DNA from 4 places in the Herminiimonas aquatilis genome. Region 4 is predicted to be linked to each of the others. Evidence: predicted binding sites of a transcription regulator. Region 4 holds the regulator's gene; each other region holds the start of a gene.
What was found. The regulator LexA, encoded in region 4, represses DNA repair genes until DNA is damaged. The targets are predictions, from matches to a motif close to ACTGTATNNNNATACAGT.
Positions count from the first base shown of each region.

Region 1 (6,102 bases), on a different contig from region 4:
TCGATCTCTGGATTTTTGGTATGGACAACAATACACGCGAAGAGCTGCGCCATCTGCTCTCAACCTCTGGCACCATGGCCGGCCTTTGCATCACTGGCACCACCCTTTTTTCAGCATTGGGCAGAACGACTGGCGGCACCGTCGTGGATGACATCTTCGTGGTTAGCGCCCTGCTTTTCCTTTTGTGCACTTATTGTGTATTTTGGGCGCTACGCACCAAACACCAGCGCACCGTGCAATTACTGACGCGTATCGCCGAAAGCTTGTTCGCCGTGGCACTAACCGCGATGGTGTCGGCCGGGTTCATCATGACTTATACGCTGTGGTGATGCGGTGGTGATACTGCAGGGATGCGATGGTGATGCTTCAGGGATGCTGCGGAATATTATCCCGCAGGGCAATGCAGGTGGTCGATGCACACAACATGCATGCACATCGGCCGAAGATTAACGCGCCAGGCCCAATGTCATCTGCATCTCTTCTGGCGGCATTAGCACTTTATGCGAACAGGATGTGAGAAAGTGGCTGGCCGCTTCCACAATGAGCGGTTTAGCAAAAAAGTAGCCTTGCAGCAGATGGCAACCCAATGTGCGCAGTTGCTGCATTTGCGCTTCGGTTTCCACACCTTCGGCGACTATTTCCAGTCCTAGGTTTTTAGCGAGTCCAATCGATGTCGCGCAAATTTCCAGGTCTTTTCCGCCATTGCCTATATCCCGTACAAAACTGCGATCCAGCTTGAATGCATGTACGGGAAGCACCCTCAGGTAACCCAGTGAAGAATATCCGGTCCCGAAATCGTCAATCGATAAGCGCACACCAAGTTTGCGCAACGCACTGAGCCGCTCTATGGATCTTTCCGGATCCTGCATCAGGACCGACTCCGTAATTTCCAGTTCAAGATCACTACCCGACAGACTCGAGCGCTCCAGCGCTCTGGTGACCGTCTCTTCGAGATCGGGATCCAGCAACTGCTGCGCCGAAAGATTGACCGCAACCCTGACTTCTTCAAAGCCCATGGCGCGCCAGCGTGCCAGCTGTTCGCACGCCGAATCAATGACCCATGCGCCGATCAGTGCGATCAGCCCCATCGATTCAGCCAGTTGAATAAACCGGTCGGGCATGACCAGGCCGTAAGTCGGATGCTGCCAGCGAATCAATGCTTCCAGGCATACCGTGCGCCCATCCGATGCCAGCACCTGCGGTTGATAACAAAGAAAAAACTGCTTTTTCTCCAACGCCTCTTTCAATGCACTTTCAAAGTCAATTCTGGATTGAATGCTTTCTTTTAGAGAAGGATGAAAAACCCGCAAATTACCTGGACCGCTGCTCTTGGCATCATGCAAGGCGAGTTCTACCGCGGCAAGAATATCCTCAGCCATTCCCGCATCATCCGGGAACACCGCCACGCCAGCGCTGAATGTCATCTTTAACACGCTACCAGCGACATCGAATGGAGGCTCCAAGGCGCTAGACAGCTTTTCATGGAGTAAAGCCTCACAGCTTTCCCCTTTCAGGCCGCTTGCGCCAATCACGAATCCGCCGCTATCGAGTCTTGCGATCAGATCGCTGTCCCTGAGATTGTTTTGCAGGCGTTGCGAAACCTCTCTCAATAGTTGGTCACCCGTTTTATGCCCGCGCGTGCCGTTAATAATGCCAAGTTGGTCGATATCAAATAAAAAAACCGCCAACTTGGTTTGATTCAGCTTATTGATATCGATAAGATTATTCAGCCTGATCAGCGCTCCGGCACGATTCGGCAATCCTGTCAGCGGATCATTATGTAATGCATGTTCGAACCGCTGGTTGGCGATTTTATGACTCTTGACCTCACGCTCCAGCGCTTCATTGATTCGAATTTCCTCTATTTTTCTATTCGAGACATCGGCTCTGACCAATACGGAAAAACCGGCCACCAGGAACAAAAAGCCGAAACCGCCGAGATACGGCATTTTCAGGGCACCGGAATCAGACAAGCCGGCAAAGCTGGCTGTGACCAGCATAAGAACGATCGAAATCCAGATCAGGCGATTGGCAAGTCGCCCGCCCAGCTTGCGTATCCTGACTGAGAATACGATGGTGTAAACCAGTACTGCCAGGGATAACAGACGCATCAAACGATAGACCACCGACTGTTCGCCAGAAAAAATATTGATCTGCTCACCCCATGGAAATACAGTAAAGCCATCTTGCTGCAAGCTGTCAAAGCGGTAGCCGAGGGGATTAAGGAAGTTGGCTACGATTACTAATGCAGCAAGCCCCGCCACACCATATGCAACCATGAACGAGCTGGGTTTATTTTCGATGGAGGCGACCAGATAGGCAATAAGGGCAACAATCAAAATCGAGAAAAAATTGACCCATTTATGTGCGGACATCGCCGCTTGTGGATCAATCGCCACATACTGCGCTGCGCAGAAAAACTGGAATAGTGAAAACGACAGGCAAATAGTCGCGAATGCCCAATATGCTCTTGTATAGGCACTGCTGCGTGCCAATAGCGCGGCATGAAATGCCGCCATGAGCAATACTCCCACGGAGATGTAATACAGATGGGCAATGGGAGCGTTCATTTCTTCTTCATTTGAGTGCAAAACATAATCTGAGAAACTCCGCTAAATCCAGCTTCCCCCAACCCCGCTAGGGTCGACGTAACGCCCTTGCATTTATCCAATCGGTAGCGCATCTCATGACAGCCGCAAGAAAAGCGAGTCTTGCACGCGACCTTAAGCCGCATATCGGCTAGCCAATGAATTGGCTCATCTCTTCAAACGGGGGGAATCAAAGCAGTCAGTTACGACAAGCATGGGCAATAGCCCTGATTACAAACATTCACCAATTTAAATATTTCCATAGAGTAACTATTTGACTGTTTTTTATCAATAGCGATGTTGCATTCCTGCCCTTTCATCAACAATAAAGCGCCCCATCCCTAGCGGAACACACCGGTAAAACTATTAAAAAACTTCATTTAAACCTTTTATACTGTACGTATATACAGTATATTAATAACTCGCCCAGCAAACGGCGTTTTGTCCCAAACAGTACTTTTGGAGGTTTTATGGCTGCACTGGCTTCTGCTCTTCCTTTTTCCACCTCATCCATACTTGCGTCGCATGCAGACTCAATCTGGCTGGGCGATCAAATGGGTTCATATCGTTCCAAGCCGATTTCTTCCGGCTATCGCGAGCTGGATCAGCAGTTGCCGCATGGTGGCTGGCCGCCTTCCGTTTTGACTGAACTGCTGCTTGCCAATCCTGGCGTAGGCGAATTGCGTCTGCTCGCCCCTACTCTGGCACGCATCACACAAGCAGGAAAAACCGTGGTGTTGCTGGCACCGCCACATATTCCCTTTGCGGCTGCTTTGGCTGAACTTGGCATTGACCTGACACGCGTCATCCTGATTGAGGCGGACAAACCGGTCGATCGCATTTGGGCCGTAGAACAGGCATTGAAAAGTGCCAGCTTTGGCGCTTTGCTGTGCTGGTTGCCGCAGGCGCGGGCCGATCATTTACGCCGTCTGCAACTGGCAGCCGCAGGTGGCGAAGGGTTGACCTTCGTTTTCCGCCCGTTATCGGCACAGGATCAATCGTCGCCAGCCCCCTTGCGTCTCGTCTGCAAGCCATCGCCAGCCGGACGCATGTCGGTAGAAATCATCAAGCGTCGCGGCCCGGTGCATGTCGACCCTATCGTGCTGCCGCTTTCCATCCCGGAAATACTGGTCAAGCCACTCGCAACCCGTGTTCTCAGCAAACCTGTTTTCAGCCCCCCTTCCTATGCTGTGGATCGCTCTGCACTTGCCGCAACTGCCGCTCGACACCGCGCTGCGCTGCCGGCTTAGCCATCCATCCGACGCGGCTGAGGCAGCGGTTTTAGCATCTGTCGCCGCGCCTGCCTGCCTGCAGGAGCAGCCGGTCGTCATATGCGAACGCAAGCTGGTAGGCTGGTGCAATCAGCGTGCCGAAGAAGCGGGCATACAGCCCGGCATGTCGGAAACCAGCGCGCGTGCCTTAACGGCGGAGTTGCAAGCGTTTCCACGTGATCGTGAGCAGGAGGCGCAAGCACTGCACGAAGCCGCACTGTGGAGTCTGCACTTCACGCCACATGTGGTTCTGTGTTCTTCCGGTTTATTGATGGAAGTCGCGGCCAGCCTGCGCCTGTTCAATGGAACACAAAACATTGCCTCGGCGTTGCTGTCCGGCTTGATGGAACTAGGTTTGCATGCACGCCTGGCAAGCGCGCCGACTGCGAGCGGCGCGTGGCTGCGTGCGCAATCGGATCAAAGCACCCGGGTTTTCCTTGCATCGGACCAGGCCGATGCGGCACTGGATGAACTGCCGCTGCAGGTACTGGAATCAGCTCGTTCCCATCTGGAAACACTGAACGGCATAGGCTGCCGCACAATCGGCCAACTGCGGCGATTGCCACGCGCTGGACTGACACGCCGCTTCGGCAAGGAAATGTTGCGCGAAATTGACCGTGCCTATGGCCATGAAAGCGAAGCACATCAATGGTTTGAAGCCCCTATTGTGTTCGATGCCAGACTCGAATTGCCGGCGCGGGTGGAAAGTACCGAAGCGCTACTGTTCGCCGCGCGTCGCCTGTTATTGCAATTAGGCGGCTGGCTGGCAGCCCGCCATGCGGCCGTCGCCAGTATCACGCTCCTCTTGCATCATGAATCGACGCGGCAGCGCGATCATCGCAGCACGCCGCTAACGATAGTGCTCGGCATGCCCAGCCGCGATATCGATCATTTGACGCTGCTGCTGCGTGAGCGGCTGGCGCAACTCGATTTGATAGCACCGGTGATTGAAATTGCATTGAAGGCCAATCAGATTGCGGAACAGGCTGCTCCGAATAACGAATTATTTCCGACGTCGGCATCGGATGCGGAAAGCACGGGACGCCTGATAGAACGCCTGCAGAGCCGTCTGGGGAATGAAGCCGTGCGTCAGCTTTCGATGTTTGCCGATCATCGGCCCGAAAAAAGTACAACCACCACAGCCATCCACGGCCGGCAAAACACGCATCGCAACAATAGGCAGGACGCGCTCATACCGCATGGCGCGGGTGCCCGTCCTACCTGGCTGCTGCAAAAACCACTGGCCTTGATCACGCGTCAGCACAAACCGTTTTATCAAAGTCCGCTGACCTTACTGACAGGGCCGGAACGGATCGAGTCCGGTTGGTGGGACGATGGCTTGGCGGCGCGCGATTATTTCATTGCGCAAAACGACAAGCATTTATTGCTCTGGATATTCCGTCTTCGCACAATGAATGACGTGACCGGATCCGGTTGGTTTTTACATGGATTCTTCGCATAAAAATTGAACGATCGCTCTCAATTTACAAATACTGATTTTTTCATCACATTGATTTTCGCTAGCAAATACAAGCTATTGGCGTGAGCGAACATTCAGATTTACTTAAAATAAATGTCTAACTTTACGTATGTCTGCTTTTCTCCCCTCCTACGCCGAACTGCACTGCCGGTCGAACTTCAGCTTCCTGCAAGGCGCCTCACATCCGGAAGAATTGGTGCAACGCGCTTGCGATCTGGGTTACCGCAGCCTCGCGCTCACTGATGAATGTTCGCTGGCCGGCGTCGTGCGCGCCCATGTAGAAGCAAAAAAACTGAAGCTGCATCTGATCATCGGCAGCGAAATCACGCTAGCCTGCGGTACCAAACTGATTTTTCTCGCCTGCAATCGCAATGGCTACGGCAATCTGTCCGAATTGATCACGCTGGGGCGCCGACGTGCCGCCAAAGGGTTTTATACCCTGCAGCGCAGCGATCTGGATGCACGAGTCAAGGCAGACAGCAATATGACTCATCTGGCATACCTGCCGGATTGCCTTGCCATTCTGATCCCGCAGCACCACTGCACACGAGCAGAAATCGAAGAACAAACTGTCTGGCTGGCGCATACCTTCCCGGCCCGCGCATGGATGGCCGCCGAATTGCTGCATCACTGCGACGATGAATACTGGCTGGATCAGCTAACAGCCATCTCGGAAAAAGCTGCTGTCCCTTTGATTGCGAGCGGCGATGTACTCATGCATGTACGCTCGCGCAAACCCTTGCAGGACACGCTGACGGCCGTG
Region 1 covers NZ_JBHTCC010000005.1:110,377-116,478, forward strand. Annotated here, with positions in the region: gene ACFQO0_RS16365 (hypothetical protein) at 21-329, shown strand; gene ACFQO0_RS16370 (putative bifunctional diguanylate cyclase/phosphodiesterase) at 447-2,570, opposite strand; gene imuA (translesion DNA synthesis-associated protein ImuA) at 3,059-3,838, shown strand; gene ACFQO0_RS16380 (Y-family DNA polymerase) at 3,774-5,321, shown strand; gene ACFQO0_RS16385 (error-prone DNA polymerase) at 5,449-6,102, shown strand, end outside.
Region 1: the regulator LexA is predicted to act here: its motif matches at 2,982-2,999, upstream of imuA (translesion DNA synthesis-associated protein ImuA).

Region 2 (6,102 bases), on a different contig from region 4:
CCCCGGTCAGACGCGTGATGACTTTTCCGTTTGCCTCCTTGACCTGCTGGGCGACGACGGTGACCTTGTCTTCCAGCGCGCGATCGAAGGGTTCATTCGCAATTGATTTGGCGACCAGGTAGGTAATGGCAATGCTGAGCGGCCACAGCAATAAAAGTGGCACCAGCATCCAGTCGAGAATTTCACCGAACAATGAACGTTGCGTGCGTTCTTCCGTCTGACCAGCACCATCTGCAGCGCTTGCCGTCGATGTAACCACATCGACGGCGGGTGGATTCAGTCGGTGTGCGTCTGGCATTGCTGCTTCAGCGTGATGGCGTGACGGTGTTCGCTGCTGCGGCAGGGGCGACAGGTTCGGCAAATTTTTCGAGGCAGTAACCGAGGCCACGTACGGTGGCGATGCGCAGGCCACCAATTTCTATCTTTTTGCGCAAACGATGAACATACACTTCAATTGCGTTATTGCTGACTTCTTCACTCCATTCGCACAGGTGATCAACCAGCTGCTCCTTGGATACCAGACGGCCGCTGCGCTGCAGAAGAACTTCGAGCAAACCAAGTTCGCGCGCCGATAAATCCAGCATCTGATCATTGATGTAGGCGATGCGACCGACTTGATCGTAAGACAGCGGACCGTGCTTGATTACAGTAGGCCCACCACCCGCGCCGCGCCGAGTCAGTGCGCGTACGCGTGCTTCAAGCTCGGACAGCGCAAACGGCTTGGCCATGAAATCATCTGCACCCAGATCCAGCCCCTTGACGCGCTGTTCGATCGAATCACCAGCCGTCAAAATCAAGACTGGCAGATGCGAATTGCGCGCGCGCAGGCGTTGCAAGACCTCCAGGCCGGACATTTTCGGCAGCCCCAGATCGAGAATAAGCAAATCGAAGTCTTGAGTAGACAAGACCGAGTCCGCCTCTAAACCATTTTTAACGCAATCTGTGACATAACCGGACTGGCGCAAGGATCGCGTCAAGCCATCGGCCAGTACACTGTCGTCTTCGGCAAGCAAAATTCGCATAGGGGAGGGTGTGAGAGAGTTGGTTTGTAGTCTATTGGGTTTCGTCTGTAGCAGCAAGACAAGTGTTCATGCCTTGCGCTGCCATAAAAATGAGCCCTTGCTATTAATACAGCAGGCGCCATTTGTTCGTGTTGGCCCTCATGGTGGCACATAAGATGAAGGCAGTATGACTGCTTGCTGCGAAAGCGCATCTGCGACGTCATTTTTCCTGCGTGGAATCCAGATAAAGCGCACGTCATGCAATTGCGCCATCAGTTGTCGCGCATGCGTGCGATGGCTGCTGAGTATAGGTGCACCGCGGGTCTTGCTCTGCACATCATCGAGTACTACGCGGCTGTCACCATAGACGATGAGTTTGTGCGGGCTGGCATCGACGGCAGCCTGTAGAACGGCGAGCAGCGCCAGATATTCAGCTTCACTGCTATCGCCCTGGCCGGCCGAAAAACTGATACTGGCGACGAGCTCACCCTGCGGGTTTTTAAGCAGGCCGCCTATCCCCATTCTCCCGGGGTTGGGATGGCTGGCACCATCAAACCAGGCGAGCCAGGCGTTTGGGTCCGGCATTGCCGTTGCGGCTATGCGTGCATTTGCTTTTTCCTGCTTGCGAGTGACGATTTTTGCTGCCGCATCGGCTGCTTCTTGCCGCCGCTGGTCGATAAAAATATGCAGCGGCTGAGCGCCAGCGATCTTCTCCATGACCTTCTTCAAGCCATGTTCTTCCGATATGCCGAGTTGCCTTGCCATCCGGCGACCGCTGACGCGCTCCTTTTTATAGGCAACTTCAATTAAATCGGCATAGCTGGGCATGTAGGGAAGTGGCTGTATAGCGGGCATAATTAGCCCGATTTTACGTGCATTTCCGAAGCGAGGTTGCTGGTGGCAAACAAAGCCTGAAAAATTGCTCTTTTAACTATTAACAAGAAAATATTCAGAAGGCGCTTGCACAAAGCACTGTTTTTTTATACAGTACGGTTTCTGGAAGCAAAAATCGCTTCCAAGCCATTTTGTTTCAACACCCAACCGTCGAAAGAATCCTCATGGACGATAAAAAAACAGCACCGAGCTCGGACAAAAGCAAGGCACTTGCCGCTGCCTTGGCGCAAATCGAAAAGCAATTCGGTAAAGGCTCGGTCATGCGCATGGAAGACGGCGCAGTCGTCGAAGAGGTGCAAGTCGTTTCCACCGGTTCGCTCGGTCTGGATATTGCGCTCGGCGTTGGCGGTTTGCCACGCGGCCGCGTCGTTGAAATCTACGGCCCTGAATCGTCGGGTAAAACGACATTGACACTGCAAACCATTGCGGAAATGCAAAAACTGGGCGGCACCTGCGCCTTTATCGATGCGGAACATGCGCTGGATGTGACGTATGCACAAAAGCTCGGCATTAATTTATCCGAGTTGCTGATTTCGCAACCAGATACCGGCGAACAAGCGTTGGAAATTTGCGATGCACTGGTCCGTTCCGGTGGCGTCGATCTGATCGTCATTGATTCGGTCGCGGCTTTGACGCCACGTGCCGAGATCGAAGGCGATATGGGTGATTCCTTGCCGGGTTTGCAGGCACGTTTGATGTCGCAAGCCTTGCGCAAGCTGACGGGTAGCATCAATCGCACCAATACCCTGGTGATTTTCATTAACCAGATTCGCATGAAGATTGGTGTCATGTTCGGCAATCCGGAAACCACGACCGGCGGCAATGCGTTGAAGTTCTACGCTTCCGTGCGTCTCGATATCCGTCGCACCGGCTCCATCAAATCCGGTGATGAAGTCATTGGTAACGAAACCAAGGTCAAAGTCGTCAAGAACAAGATCGCGCCACCATTCCGCGAAGCACACTTTGATATTCTGTATGGCGAAGGCACTTCCCGCGAAGGTGAAATTCTGGACCTGGGTTCGGATGCCAAGATCGTCGAGAAATCCGGTGCCTGGTACAGCTATAACGGCGAACGCATCGGCCAGGGCAAAGACAATGCACGCAACTATTTGAAAGAACGTCCTGAACTGGCACGTGAAATCGAAAACAAGGTTCGCGCTTCTTTGGGTGTGCCTGAACTCGGTGTGATCAAATCGGACGAACCGGTTGCGAAGAAGGCTTCCACGAAGAAAAACGAAGAAGCCAAAGAACTGAAAGAAGTCGAATAAAGCATATTGGCTAGCCGATCGCATTTGATATGCGCTGCTTTATCGATACGACTAACAAGCGCCCGCGTTGAAGGACTCATATGGCAAAACTGCAAGTGAGTCTGAAAGCGCGGGCGCTTCGTTATTTATCGGCACGCGAACACAGTCGTCAGGAATTGGCACGCAAGCTGGCGCGTTACGCGCAAGAGGGCGATGACATAGATGCTTTGCTCGATACGCTCACCGAGGCTAACTTCATGTCTGAAACGCGTTTCTCTGAATCGCTGGTCAATCGACGCGCTGCACGGTTTGGTAATAGCCGGATTTTGTCAGAGTTGAAAAGTCATAATATTGACGCTGACTCACTGACTGAAATCAAGGCTGGATTGGCACAGGATGAATTTGCGCGGGCGCGCGAAGTCTGGCTGCGGAAGTTCGGCATGGTCGCAACGGATGCAGCCGGACGCGCGAAGCAAATGCGGTTTTTGCTGCAACGCGGATTTTCGCATCGAGCCATACAGGCGGCGATGCGTGAGACAGAAGAAGATGAAGATTAGAAGCCGGTATTAATTAGCAAAGTAAATACTCTTCAGTTTGTTCCTGGTGTCTATATCCTCACTGGGTGCATACAAAGAGGCAAGTTCAAGCAATAGGGGCGATGCACATTCGTTTGTGCATCGCCCCAATTTATGTGAAGAACGCATTGAATCGATCGCGCATAGATCGCGCATCGATGGTGCATTAATTTTGCATTTTGCAGCGATCAGTGATCCATCAATGCTTTAACGTGAATTGCCGTGGCAGACGCCAGACCTTCCAGGCTGTAACCGCCTTCAAGAATGGAAACCACGCGGCCTTCGCAGGTTTCATCAGCAATTTTAAGCAACTCGCGGGTTACCCAATCGAAGTCATCGTCTTGCAGATTCAAACCGGCCAGTGGATCCAGATGATGTGCATCGAAGCCGGCAGAAATGATCAAGAGTTCAGGATTGAATGCGCGAATTGCCGGCAACATTTTTGCTGCAATCTGTTCGCGAAACAGTGCAGAATCACAGCCGCGTGGCAGCGGCACGTTCACGATATTGTGCGATACGCCGGTTTCCGCTTCTGATCCTGTGCCGGGGTAAAAATGCGACTGGTGGCTGGATGCGTAAAACAGCTCAGGCCGGTCGTAAAACGCTGCTTGCGTGCCATTGCCGTGATGAACGTCGAAATCGACGACGGCGACGCGTTCCAGTTTGTGCACGTCATACGCATAAGCCCCAGCAATCGCTGCCTGGTTGTAAATGCAAAAGCCCATTGCCTTGTTTGGTTCTGCATGGTGGCCGCAAGGGCGGGTTGCGCAGAAAACATTGTGCGCTTCCTTGTCCATCACTGCATCGACGCCTGCGCAGGCTGCGCCTACACAGCGCATGACCGCTTCCAGCGAGCCTGGCGACATGACGGTATCGCCACCGTCGAGCGGCATAGTGCCGCGATGTGGCGAGGCATCTTCCACATCAGTCACGAAATCTTCGGTGTGGATCATCAACACTTGTTCGCGTGTGCCCATGGGCGCTTCGCGCCATTCTGCGCCATCGAATTCCGGTGTGCGTAATGCGCGCAAAACTGCTTTCAAACGCTCTGGTGATTCGGGATGGCCAGCGCCCGGTTTGTGTTCCAGACAGGCGTCGTGTGTATAGATCAGTGTTGTCATAATCATTATCGATGCCGAAAGTAACTCGGCATCTGCTCCATTATTTGTAAAAGGCGGTTGGAGGGGCGCAACGTGGGCGGCCCGGCAAGTGAATCTCTCGCATTATAAGTGCCGGCAGTCGCAGTTGGCGAACGTTGGCATGCATGTTTGAGTGCAGTACCAGAACCAAATGATCTGAATGTCTCACTTGGGCATTCAGGATTGATGAGGTCGCTTATTTGAATTAAACATATATTACGGATTGATGGAAGAAGGCGATTGGAATTATGTCCTTTTTCAATGCAAACGCAATTGTTGATGGGTAAAGGCCTGAATTAGCCAAAATTCCGGCTAATCCATCGCAAACGCGTAGTTTCCATGGCGAAAGCAGATATCATCTAATGTCAGATAGAGAATATTTTTGGCACTCGAGTCGCCGGACTTCTTTTCCTGCAAAAATATGTCTGTTTCCAACGTCGCTTGACCCAGTCGTTAACTCTCCACGTCTATGGCGCCATCACTCGTTCTTCAGTTTGCATTCAAAACCGATACGGGATTGGTGCGTTCGCATAATGAAGATGCGATCGAACTGAACGCTGATTATAAAATCGCGGTACTGGCAGATGGTATGGGCGGCTACAACGCTGGTGAAGTCGCCAGCGGCATTGCGACTAGCGTGTTTTCCGCAACGCTGGAGCAGCGTTTGCAGCAGCAAGCCGAAAAGCGGCACGCACCGGGCAGTAAATTTCTCCAGTGCCTGATGAAGGACTCAGTGTGCTCGGCGAATGCCAAAATTCTGGAAGCGGCCCGCCGCCAGCCGCAGTTCAGCGGCATGGGGACCACACTGGTTGCTGCTTTATTCCATCGCAAGCGCGTTGTCCTTGCACATATAGGTGATTCGCGCGCCTATCGATTCCGCCGAGGAGTACTCGCGCAACTGACGCATGATCATTCCCAGTTGCAGGAGCAAATCGATGCCGGCCTGGTCAGTCCGGAATGGGCGCGTTTTGCGCCGAACAAAAACCTGATCACGCGCGCGCTGGGCGTCGCTGCAAGTCTCGACGTTGAGACGGGTGTGCATCTGATTGAAGCGGATGATCTTTACCTGCTCTGTTCGGATGGCTTGTCGGACATGCTGTCAAATGAACAGATGGTTTCCTTGATCAACAGCAATCGTGTCGATCTTGATTTATTATGCGGGTCCCTGGTCGATGCAGCGAACGACAATGGCGGCCGAGATAATATTTCAGTCATCTTGATCAAAGTGCAATCATGTCCGCCAGCC
Region 2 covers NZ_JBHTCC010000002.1:403,566-409,667, reverse strand. Annotated here, with positions in the region: gene ACFQO0_RS11470 (sensor histidine kinase) at 1-298, opposite strand, end outside; gene ACFQO0_RS11465 (response regulator) at 306-1,022, opposite strand; gene ACFQO0_RS11460 (reverse transcriptase-like protein) at 1,161-1,856, opposite strand; gene recA (recombinase RecA) at 2,060-3,163, shown strand; gene recX (recombination regulator RecX) at 3,244-3,699, shown strand; gene ACFQO0_RS11445 (histone deacetylase family protein) at 3,906-4,838, opposite strand; gene ACFQO0_RS11440 (Stp1/IreP family PP2C-type Ser/Thr phosphatase) at 5,326-6,102, shown strand, end outside.
Region 2: the regulator LexA is predicted to act here: its motif matches at 1,973-1,990, upstream of recA (recombinase RecA).

Region 3 (6,102 bases), 1.3 Mb from region 4:
CCTCGATCGATTAAAAAGCCCGCGCGCCATACGATGCGGATATCGCGCCATTCTTTCCGCATTGCTGTCTTTCTCGGTGGTGCCGCATGCGTGGCAGTTTTTTCATTGGGTTTTGCCTGGCTGGCGGAAAAAATGCTGGAGTGGAATCGCGAGCTGACCCATGCCTATTGGTGGAGCGCGCTCTTGCTGTTGCCCTTTGCGTTCGCCGGCATACGCTGGATGACGATAAGACTGGCACCGGAGGCGCGCGGTAGCGGCATCCCGCAAGTGATCGCGGCAATGTCGATGCCGGCAGGAGCGGCGCAGGGTTCGTTGGTATCCTTGCGGCAATCGCTGTGGAAAATCGTGTTGACTGCCGCCGGCTTGTTGGCTGGTGCATCGATCGGTCGCGAAGGACCGTCGGTGCAGGTGGGGGCCGCGGTCATGCTGGCGTGGGGCCAGTGGTGGCAAAAGCGACCGCGCCTTGCCGTCGGTTTTCGCCCTGAGGCATTGATTGCTGCCGGTGCTGCCGGCGGCCTGGCTGCTGCTTTCAATACACCGCTGGCGGGGGTCGTATTTGCGATTGAGGAGCTGGGTCGCGGTACGGCAGTGCGCTGGGATAGATTGGTCATGTCGGCGGTGCTGTGCGCCGGCTTCATCGCACTGGCGGTGGTCGGCAATAATGCGTACTTCCATATTGAGCAATCGATACTGGCACTGCATTCTTCATGGGGCGCGGTGGCCTTGTGTGCGACGGTGAACGGTGTGCTGGGCGGCTTGTTTGCCAAGGCATTGCTGGCGGGGCCAAAAGCGTGGCTGCCTGCGGCGCAGCGCAGCTGGCCCGAGCGTCATCCGGTTTGGCTGGCAGGTATCTGTGGATTGTTGGTCGCGCTCCTGGGTTTGCTGACGGCTGGCGCGACTTACGGCACCGGTTACGAACAGGCGGCGGCTTTGCTGAACGGTCATCCCGGCGATAGCCTGATGTTTGGTATTGCCAAACTGGGCGCGACGATACTGTCTTACTTCGCGGGTATTCCCGGCGGCATTTTCACGCCATCGCTGGCGATTGGTGCCGGCATCGGCGACAATATCGCTCTGTTGCTGCCCGGTACCTCGGACGGCCAGTTGATTGCCTTGCTGTCTATGGCGGCTTTTCTTGCTGCTGCCACCCAAGCGCCGATTACGGCTAGCGTCATCGTGATGGAAATGACGCGCAGTCAGGATGTGACCCTGCTATTGCTGGCCACGACCCTGACCGCATCCGTGATCTCGCGGCAATTTTGCCCGCGCCCCTTTTATCACACTGCTTCACGCGGTTTTCGGCGTGAAGCAATGCACAAGCATCAGGCCGTGCCGACGGCATGAGCTGTGGTCCAGCCCTAAGAAAGAATATGCAGCATGAATGAAGACCGCGTTATTGACATCGAAATCAAGCTGACACGCCAGGAAGATCTGGTCGATGCGCTGAACAAGATGGTGTACGAGCAGCAAAAGAAAATCGATGAACTGGAAGCGCTGTGCGTGGCGCTGGCCGGTCGCCTGAAAGAAATCGCCAGTGGCGGCAACCAGATCGGTGCCGCGCATGAGCGACCGCCGCATTACTGATAGGCGCGCATTTTTCGCAGTCAGATCGAACCCCGTTATTTTGCCGATTGAATTGATGATGACTACAGAAGACCAGGCGAATCAGGAGCAAAAGCTCTTGCACGCCAAACTCAATATGGAAACCTCGCAGATTGTGTGGTCGGAATTGCTACGCTATTTTGCTGGCGGTTTGGTGATTGTCGTAAGCAACGATCTTGATCTGGTGGATGTGGCCGCGCGCTTTTCCATCGATGATAAAGCGACGGTTGAACAATGGCTGCTTGGCGGTAAACTTGCCAAGGCGACGGATGAGCAGGCGACCGCATGGCTGGAAGTCGATACCTTGCTATGGGCAGTCGTGGCGCGGCCATGGGTGCTGGTACAGGAAAACAAGCTGCTCTGACGGCAACCACAATGAGCGAACAAGCACACAAAAGTAGCGACCCCTTGCACGGCCTGAGCCTGGAGAAAATTCTGCTGGCGCTGGTCGAGTGTTATGGCTGGGAAGAGCTGGGCAGGCGCATCGACATCAAGTGCTTCAATATCGACCCGAGTATCAAATCGAGTTTGACGTTTTTACGTAAAACCCCGTGGGCGAGAGCCAGGGTTGAGGAATTGTTTATCGCGATGTCCGATCACTGACCGGATATCGCGATGGCAAAGCGTACAGCCAGATAGACGGACGACGATTACAGTTTTGATTGATGGTGTATCGCGACGAATAGCGTCGCCAGCGTCGACAGCACGGAGGTGAAATGCGCTTCCGGTTCGGTGTTGTCCCAGATGTAATGCGCCATTACTGCTTCAAATTCCTTGCTGCGTTTTTTAGTCGTGACCGAATGCGCACGCGTGATCGCCTTCAAAAACTGCCTGCGCATATTCGGCAAAACAGTGATGTGTTCACTATCGTCCAGAAATTCAAAGCCATTTGGCAGCGAGCCGCCTTTCATCTGAAATTCCAGGCGCTCAAACACTGCGGGTGGTAAATCCTTTACCAGTTCGCAAGCACTTTCATTGAGCTTCAATACCATGCTGAAACCGGCAGGGTAAATTACATCTTCATCTTCGCGTTCCGATAAAAACACGGCAAGGCGCAACGAGTATTCCGCATTGAATGCATCATCTCGCGTGCTGTTGTTGCTGGTGCGTGTGGCCGGCCAGAAAATCAATGTGCCCGGCGTACTTTCGTCGTCCGGGTCGGGGAAAAATTCGGCCGAGATGTCATTGGCGGAATCGCCGGCGACCGACAGCATTTTCAATACAGGTGCGGCGAGCTCGCTCAATATCGATGCGGCAATCGCGCTGCTGGTAGCGATATCGGCGTTGGTCAGATCTTCGACGATGTAGCCATCCAGAGGTTTCAGTAATGCGTTTGGGTCGAGCATATGCGGTGTGGTCATGTTTAAATTGATGGGGTTTGTCGCTGCCGATCATGCGGTAACTATGCAGCAATCGTCCGGCAACAGGAGTCGTTGCAATATAACTTAAAACACGACGTCAACGAAATGGAAAAGCGCGCAGAGAGCTGAATTAGCACTGAATTTATCGCGTGCGGCTGGCTCTGAACGAGATATCCACTGATATGGCCCATACTAGGGCGATCACACACATCCGCAATTCAAAGCAAGGATAAATATGTATACATGGCTGCTCCCCGCCGTCAAGGCGATACTGCCTTATGTAGGCGACATTGTTAATGCGGCATTGCCGGTATTCAAAAGCCGCAAGATCGATGAAACCGCGGCAACCCAGGAGGCTTTGCTGCAAAAGCAAATCAATGAACTGCAGGAAGTAGCGTCCCTGAATGCGGTACACATCAAGGATCTGGCCGAGCAATTGCGGCAGATGGTCGTCACGCTGGAGCAGGGCGTCATCGCTAACGAGCGACGCTATCGGCGCATGTCTGTGCTGGCCTGGACAGCCATCGCCTTGTCGCTGACAGCAATAGGATTATGGCTGGGAAGCAATTAAATATATGGTTTAAAACGGCAATAACTTGCCGCATGGATATTGCCTCATGGAAGTAAAAACGAGAATAAGATGAACTTCTGTTAACCACCCGAGTCTGTAATAAGGAGTGCAGTGTTAACCAAGTTGGTTGACGGCATCAATTTCCATACGAACACTTCGTATCGGTTTCTTATTACAAGGAGTTGCCATGATAAAACTACGTACAATCCTCGCCGGCACGGCAGTGGCCATGTTTACCCAATTCGCAGCGGCGCAAGCCAATCCGCCGGGCACGATCGTCGTTCCAGCCTCGCAAGCACCTTCAAACCCGAATGACCCTGCTTACACTGACCAATCACGTCTGAATCAGACCAATGATCCTTTCGTGAAAAAACGTGTGGCGGTCAAAAAAGCCAAAACTGAATACAAGGCTGAAAAGAAAGCTGCAAAAACCGAATACAAAGCTGACAAAAAAGCTGCCAAGGAAGAGTACAAGCAAGAGAAAAAAGAAGCTGTGCAAACCCGCAATTCCGAAGTGCAGCACATGAAAATGGAAAAGCCGGTTGATCCCGGAATGCCGGCTTCAGCTCCGAAGTAAATTTATTTAGTTGAAAAAAGGCGGAATCGCGCGAGTGATTCCGCCTTTTTTATTTTGTACTGAATAAAGATGATGGTCGGGTGCGTCATCTTACGTTGAATCCAAGTATGTGCAGATCCATTCGAGAGACAGCGTCTGATGGTGTGAGGATCATCATTCGAGGCTGTACTTACTGTTTATTTGTACAGTAAATGATATGCTGCGTTCATTCCGTTTCGACGCTGATTTTTCATGATTCCATCGCAAAGCCATATCGCCCATCTTGATATGGATGCTTTTTACGCATCGGTTGAGCTGCTGCGTTATCCCGAATTGCGTGGTCAGGCGGTCGTCATTGGTGCGGGTTCTGCACATCAGCCTGTATTGCAGGCCGATGGCTCGCGCAGCTATTCACGCTTGCGCAACTATGCGGGTCGCGGCGTGGTGACGACGTCGACATATGAAGCGCGCGCACTCGGCGTGTTTTCCGGCATGGGTTTGATGAAGGTCGCGAAGCTGGCACCGGATGCGATCTTGTTGCCTACCGATTTCACCGCGTATCGCCATTATTCAAAATTATTCAAGGCTGCAGTAAGCGCGCTTGCGCCCAAGATGGAAGATCGCGGGATTGATGAAATTTATCTTGATCTGAACGATCAGACCGACGATATTGCCATCGTCGCGCAACGCATCAAGGATGCCGTGGTTACCGCGACCGGCTTGTCTTGTTCGATAGGCGTCGCACCGAACAAGTTGCTGGCAAAGATTTGCTCCGATCTGGAAAAGCCGAATGGCTTGACGATACTTTCGGTCGCCGATATTCCTACCCGTATCTGGCCTTTGTCGGTGAAGAAAATCAACGGCATCGGTCCGAAGTCAAGCGAGAAACTGGCGGCGCTCGGCATATTGACTATAGAACAATTAGCTGCATGCGACCCGGCTGTACTGCAGGCAAATTTCGGACGCGTCTATAGCGCTTGGTTGATGCGCGTGGCGCAAGGCATCGATGAGCGGGAAGTGGTGACGCGCTCCGAGCCCAAGTCCATCAGTCGCGAATCAACCTTGGAGCGTGATCTGCATGCCAAACTGGATCGCAGCGAGCTGAGCGCTTTGTTCACTCACTTGTGCGAACGCGTAGCAGATGATTTGGTGCGCAAGGATTATCTGGGCCGCACCGTCGGGATCAAGTTGCGTTATGCCGATTTCAGTACAGTCACGCGGGATCTAACTCTACTCGATCCCACGAATAATGCGCAAGCGATACGCCAGGCCGCTAGCGAATGTCTGCGCCGTGTACCGCTGGACAAGCGTCTGCGGCTGCTGGGCGTGCGTATCAGTTCTTTGTCGAAGCCCGGGGACATATTGCCTGCAGTGGTAGGGCAGGGTGAGCTGTTTGCTGCGGAATAGCGTCCAGGGAGAATTTATCTCGCCTTGCAATAGCGATCTCGCAAGCGCTGTCGCTACAAGATCGAATGGGCCGTGCTGGACTAAAGAAAATTACTCGTCGATTTTTCCGATCGTGTCTTGCTTGCCGTAAAACTGTACGCCCATCGCGATACGTTCGCGACCGCTTTCGCGTCTGTGCTTGTTGGTGTCACGCAATGAATACACGCAGCCGCAATATTCCTGTTGATAGAAATTCTCGCGCTTGGAGATTTCAATCATGCGCGCCGAGCCGCCTTTTTTACGCCAGTTGTATTCCCAGTACAGCATGTCCGGATACTTGGCCGCAGCACGTACGCCGCAGTCATTAATCTGATTCATGTCCTTCCAGCGTGAAATCCCTAGCGAACTCGAAATTACAGGGAAGCCGTGTTCGTGCGCATACAAAGCTGTGCGCTCGAATCGCATGTCGAAGCACATGGTGCAGCGTATGCCACGTTCAGGTTCGTTTTCCATCCCCTTGGCGCGCTCGAACCAGTTGTCGGTGTCGTAGTCGGCGTCAATGAAATCAATGTTGTGCTTTTCCGCAAAGCGGATGTTCTCTTCCTTGCGCAACAGATATTCTTTTT
Region 3 covers NZ_JBHTCC010000001.1:1,541,065-1,547,166, forward strand. Annotated here, with positions in the region: gene ACFQO0_RS07075 (chloride channel protein) at 1-1,344, shown strand, start outside; gene ACFQO0_RS07080 (SlyX family protein) at 1,378-1,584, shown strand; gene ACFQO0_RS07085 (DUF2288 domain-containing protein) at 1,640-1,966, shown strand; gene ACFQO0_RS07090 (VF530 family protein) at 1,978-2,205, shown strand; gene ACFQO0_RS07095 (hypothetical protein) at 2,253-2,963, opposite strand; gene ACFQO0_RS07100 (hypothetical protein) at 3,199-3,534, shown strand; gene ACFQO0_RS07105 (hypothetical protein) at 3,662-4,111, shown strand; gene dinB (DNA polymerase IV) at 4,343-5,497, shown strand; gene ACFQO0_RS07115 (epoxyqueuosine reductase QueH) at 5,588-6,102, opposite strand, start outside.
Region 3: the regulator LexA is predicted to act here: its motif matches at 4,283-4,300, upstream of dinB (DNA polymerase IV).

Region 4 (6,102 bases):
TCGCGGCAATCTCAAACTCGACCAATCGTGGAACACCTGCTTCATTCTGTTGCGAACTGTGCAGCAAAACTGCTGACACAATCGGGACACCGGCCGGTGTGTAGCGCAAAATTTCACGCTCGGCGATGGTGGCTACGATTTTGCAATGATTCTGAAGCTGATTCACTCTCCTGATACGTCGTTGCAATAATTAGGCAGCAGGAGCCTCGGTACGATGGCTCTTGGCAGCATCTTCCTTCTGCACAGCCTTCATCATTGGCGACGGCGCTGTTTCAGCCTTCTTCATTTTCACTGTCAGATGGCGCAGAACGGCATCGTTGAATTTGAAGCCGGTTTCGATTTCAGCCAGTGTTTCGCCATCACATTCGATGTTCAGGCAGACGTAGTGGGCTTTAGCCAGTTTTTGGATCAGGTACGCCATTTGACGGCGACCCCAGTCTTCCACGCGATGAACAACACCACCGCGTGTGGTGACGATGCCTTTGTAGCGTTCGATCATTGCGGGCACTTGCTCGCTTTGATCCGGATGGACGATAAATACGATTTCATAATGACGCATGTAAGCTCCTTTTGGACGGATTGAAGATTGCCCACCTCGGCGTCAAGACGAGTGTGGGAAGAGGGAAACCCGCAATCATACGCGCAGAAGCAGGAAAACTCAACGCTTTCAAGCATTTATCGCAGGCAATCGCTTATGTTTTCTGGATAAACAGACGAATCTGCTTGCGTTTAGCCATGCACTGTATAAAAATACAGACTGTTTATATAGACAGTCTGTCGCACCATATGTTCTTCACGTGCATACACATTCCAAGCTAGGCTTACCCGATGATCAAATTGACTGCCCGCCAGGAACAAATCCTGAACCTCATTCGCGATGCGATAGAAAATACCGGCTTCCCCCCTACCCGTGCAGAAATAGCAACGGAACTCGGTTTTCGTTCTGCCAATGCGGCAGAAGAGCATTTGCAGGCACTGGCGCGCAAAGGCGCGATCGAGATTTCACCCGGCACCTCACGCGGCATTCGTCTGCGCGATGTCGGTAGCAATGGTGAAGAACGTTATCCCGGCAGACAGATGGCCTTGCCCCATCCCGCATTGATGCAATTAAGTCTGCCGCTGGTCGGACGCGTTGCCGCCGGCTCACCTATTCTGGCGCAAGAACATATTGAAGCGACTTATAACGTAGATAAGTCGCTGTTCTCTGCCAAACCCGACTATTTGCTGAAAGTGCGTGGAATGTCCATGCGCGATGCCGGCATACTCGATGGCGATCTGCTGGCAGTGAAAAAAGTCGATAGCGCAAAAAACGGTCAGATCGTCGTGGCACGTCTGGGTGATGACGTTACCGTGAAGCGTTACAAGAAGACAGGCTCCTTGATTGAACTGTTACCGGAAAATCCTGATTTTCAAACGATCCGCGTCGATCTTGAACACGATGATTTTGCGCTGGAAGGATTGGCAGTAGGTTTGATGCGTAGCTGGCACTGAACCGCTAAAGTAAGAATCGCGGTTTTGCTGCTTATCTCAAATAATCTCGAACAGCGCCGCGAAGTATCGTGAATGACGCATTGCTCCGCATCAAGCACGTGCATCCAGCAAAATGCAGCGTATTTTTATTTCTTGCACTTCGCCAGAATCTGTTTCGCAATCCCACGCAAAATATTGACCTCTTCCGTTTCGAGCTGGGTGCGGGAAAATAGACGCTTCAGCCGCGGCATCAACTTCTTCGGATTGTCTGCATCAAGAAAGTCGATAGCCACCAGCGCCTGTTCCAGATGCGCATACATGCCATCGATCTGCGTCGTATGCGCCGCCTCCCCTTGAAATCCGATATTGCCAGTTACCGCAGGTGTGTCACCGATCGCTGCCATACGCGCCTCGTACGCCAATACCTGCACGGCTTGTGCCAGGTTCAATGAAGAATAATCCGGGTTAGCCGGAATGTTGATCAGCACATTACATTTTTCAACGATCTCATTCGGCAAACCAAAACGCTCATTGCCGAAGATCACCGCGCCACGCAAGCCAGACTCTTCATTCAATCGCGTCGCCAAGGCGCGCGGGGAAATAACCGGTGGTGAAAACTCACGCAAGCGCGCGGTCACGGCCGCCGCAAAGTTGCAATCAGTCAGCGCCTCTTCCATCGAACCCACTATGCGCACCGCTGCCAATACATCATTGGCACCGCTGGCAAAAGCCACGGCTTCCTCCTGTTTTGCAGCATCGGAAAAACGCGGATTTACCAGCACCAGCTCGGTAAAACCCATATTTTTGATCGCGCGTGCAGCAGCGCCGATATTGCCGGGACGGCTGGTTTCCACCAGGACAAAACGCAGGCGATTGAAAAGAGGCGTGTCAGTTTGGGGCAGGTTCATTTAAAATAGCGGCATTGCGCGGTAGGAATCATGTCGAAATGGCATCTCCATACCGCATCGCTCATTAATTTCAATTTAGGTGGTGCCTTCTTCGCTTACGCGATGGCGCCGCCATTTTAACGGAATCTCTATGCATCCCATGCTTAATACGGCGGTTAAAGCGGCTCGCCGTGGCGCTGCCATCATCAACCGCGCATCATTCGATCTTGATCGCGTCAAGGTTACGGAGAAAAATCCGAATGACTTTGTCACTGAAGTTGATCACGCAGCCGAGCAGGCAATCATAGAGGTTCTGAAAACCGCCTATCCGGATCACGCGATCCTGGCAGAAGAATCGGGCCCGTCTGCCAATCTGCATGACGATAACGAGAATGTCTGGATCATCGACCCACTCGACGGCACCACCAATTTCATCCACGGCTTCCCGCAATACTGCGTATCGATCGCCTTGCAACAACGCGGCCAGATCACGCAAGCGGTTGTCTACGATCCGACCCGTAATGACCTGTTCACCGCCACCAAAGGCGCGGGTGCCTACCTGAATGAAAAACGCATTCGCGTGACCAAGCGTGACAAGATTGCCGACGCTCTGATAGGTACCGGCTTCCCTTTCCGCGATACCGACAATATTGATGAATACCTGAAAATGTTCAAGATCATGACGCAAAGCTGCGCCGGCCTGCGTCGCCCCGGCTCTGCCGCACTCGATCTGGCCTATGTTGCTGCAGGCCGTCTGGATGGCTTTTTCGAAAAAGGATTGAAACCGTGGGATATCGCTGCGGGCTCATTACTGATCACTGAATCGGGCGGCATCGTCGGCACCTTCGCAGGTGAATCGGACTATATGTACAAGGGCGATGTTCTTGCCGGTACGCCAAAAGTGTTTGCGCAAATGGTTTCCTTGCTGGGACCTTTTGCAAAATAGTTTGTCGCATTAAGCCACGGTTCATTGCGATAGCAGATTCTTCGCAACCGTTAAATTAAACAGCGCCGTTCGAGCAATCGATGGCGCTGTTTTTTCAGTTTGCACCCTCAGCGTGCGCCCTCTGCGTCAGGCGCCAACTATTCTGCAGCATGCCATGCGCTGCTGTTATACTCGGCGCACGCGGCATATCTCCAGTCACCTTGCCGCTGTCTCGCGACTTCCGTATTCCAATCCCGTTTGCCTGCGACTGGCGCCCTCTGCGGCGACAGGCCGATATTTTTCTATTGAGTTCTCATGTCCTTTACTGACCTCGGCCTGGCCGAAGGAATTGTGCGCGCTGTTACCGAAAGTGGTTACACCACCCCGACCCCAATTCAGGCACAGGCGATTCCCGCCGTGCTGGCTGGCGGCGATCTGCTGGCTGGTGCACAAACCGGCACCGGCAAAACTGCCGGCTTCACGCTGCCAATTTTGCATCGCCTTGCCACCAGCGGCGTACCACACGCCTCGACAACTGGCGCACGCTCTATCCGCGCATTAGTCTTGACACCGACGCGTGAACTCGCCGCGCAGGTCGAAGAAAGCGTGCGTACCTACGGCAAATATTTGAACCTGAATTCTGCAGTCATTTTCGGCGGCGTCGGCATCAATCCGCAAATCAAGATGCTAAAGCATGGCGTCGATATCCTGGTTGCCACACCTGGCCGCCTGCTGGACCACATGCAGCAAGGCACTGTCAACCTGACCAAGGTTGAAATTCTGGTTCTTGACGAAGCCGATCGTATGTTGGACATGGGCTTCATCAAGGACATTCGTCGCGTACTCGCGGTATTGCCCAAGACGCGCCAAAACCTGCTGTTCTCCGCGACCTTCTCCAACGAGATCAAGGCACTGGCCGATGGCTTGCTAGATTCGCCAGCCATGATCGAAGTCGCGCGTCGCAATTCGACAGTCGAAGTCATCGAACAAAAAATTCATCCGGTCGATCGCGACAAGAAGCATCCTATGCTTGCGCATCTGATCAAGACCAATAACTGGTCGCAAGTGCTGGTTTTCACGCGCACCAAACATGGTGCCAACAAGCTTGTCGAGCAACTGGAAAAAGACGGCATCAGCGGCATGGCGATTCATGGCAACAAGAGCCAGTCGGCGCGTACCCGTGCATTGAGCGAATTCAAGGATGGCAGCTTGCAGGTTCTGGTCGCTACCGATATCGCTGCACGCGGGATCGACATCGATCAACTGCCCCACGTCGTCAACTACGATTTGCCGAATGTGCCGGAAGATTACGTCCATCGCATCGGCCGTACCGGCCGCGCTGGCGCAACCGGTGAAGCCGTGTCACTGGTGTGCGTAGATGAACTCGATATGTTGAAAGACATCGAGAAACTGATCAAACGCAAATTGGTATCCGAAGTGATTCCAGGCTTCGAACCTGATTTGAATGCCAAGCCGCAACCGATACAACGTCGCAGTAACGATGCACCGGGTCGCAGACCCCAACAGGGTCAAGGGCGCAACGCACCGGCAAAATCCACCAAGGCTCCTGCCGGGAAACCGAGCGGCCCAAATGGACAGGCCCGCAGTTTTGGCGGCAACGCCACTGCGCGCCCGGCGGCACCGCATCGTTCAGGCGGCCGCGGGAGATAAACTTATATCGGCCACCTACCTTTTTCGTGGCCGGAGGCTATCCAAGCAGGTGAAATTCCTGCCGCGCCAAACTCAACAAAATCATGTTCGTCGCATACAATGGCATCTTTGTTTTTTCCTGCTCTAAGTGACATATTGCAGGGAAAAATCTTGGAAGAAATTTGGAATCCATCATGTCGTCGGTTACCACGAACACACTCCCCGCCCCATCGAATGACAAGCACACGCCCATGATGCAGCAATACCTGCGCATCAAGGCCGAGCACCCGACAACGCTGGTGTTTTACCGGATGGGCGATTTCTATGAACTATTTTTCGACGATGCGGAAAAAGCGTCGCGTCTGCTTGGCATCACCCTGACCGCACGCGGTACATCCAACGGCAATCCGATCAAGATGGCAGGCATACCTTTCCATGCCGCCGATCAATATTTAGCGAAGCTGGTCAAGCTCGGCGAATCAATCGCCATTTGCGAACAGATCGGCGACCCCGCCACCAGCAAGGGGCCGGTAGAACGCAAGGTCATGCGCGTGATTACGCCGGGTACGCTCAGCGATTCCGACCTGTTGCCGGAAAAATCCGAGCAGCCTTTGCTTGCGCTTTACAGCACGAAGCAACGCAAGACCGTCACTATCGGCATGGCTTGGTTATCGATGGCCAGCGGTGCCTTGAAGTTGATGGAATTCTCTACCGATGCCGAAAATGCAGACACACGTCTGAAGCATGAGCTGGAGCGCATTGCCCCGGCTGAAATTCTATTGCCGGGCAACGTCAACGATTTATTCAATGAATTCGCCTTTGCCAAAAATACTACTGTCCCTGACTGGCACTTCGATATAGCGCACGGCACGAAAGCGCTGTACGAGCAATTGAATGTTGGCGATCTCACCGGTTTTGGCGCGGAGCATTTGGGCGCCGCCGTCGGCGCTGCCGGCGCATTACTACTCTACGCACAATCCACGCAAGGAAAAGGTCTGCAGCATGTGCGTACGCTAACGGTAGAAACAGAAAATGAATTCATCGGACTCGATGCGGCGACACGCCGCAACCTGGAGCTGACGGAGACCATACGCGGTCAAGATGCCAATTCAGGCACGCTCTTTTCCTTGCTCGATCATTGCCGCACTGCGATGGGTTCACGTCTGCTGC
Region 4 covers NZ_JBHTCC010000001.1:271,651-277,752, forward strand. Annotated here, with positions in the region: gene priB (primosomal replication protein N) at 1-166, opposite strand, end outside; gene rpsF (30S ribosomal protein S6) at 191-559, opposite strand; gene lexA (transcriptional repressor LexA) at 829-1,491, shown strand; gene ACFQO0_RS01335 (RNA methyltransferase) at 1,617-2,378, opposite strand; gene ACFQO0_RS01340 (inositol monophosphatase family protein) at 2,509-3,303, shown strand; gene ACFQO0_RS01345 (DEAD/DEAH box helicase) at 3,598-4,953, shown strand; gene mutS (DNA mismatch repair protein MutS) at 5,127-6,102, shown strand, end outside.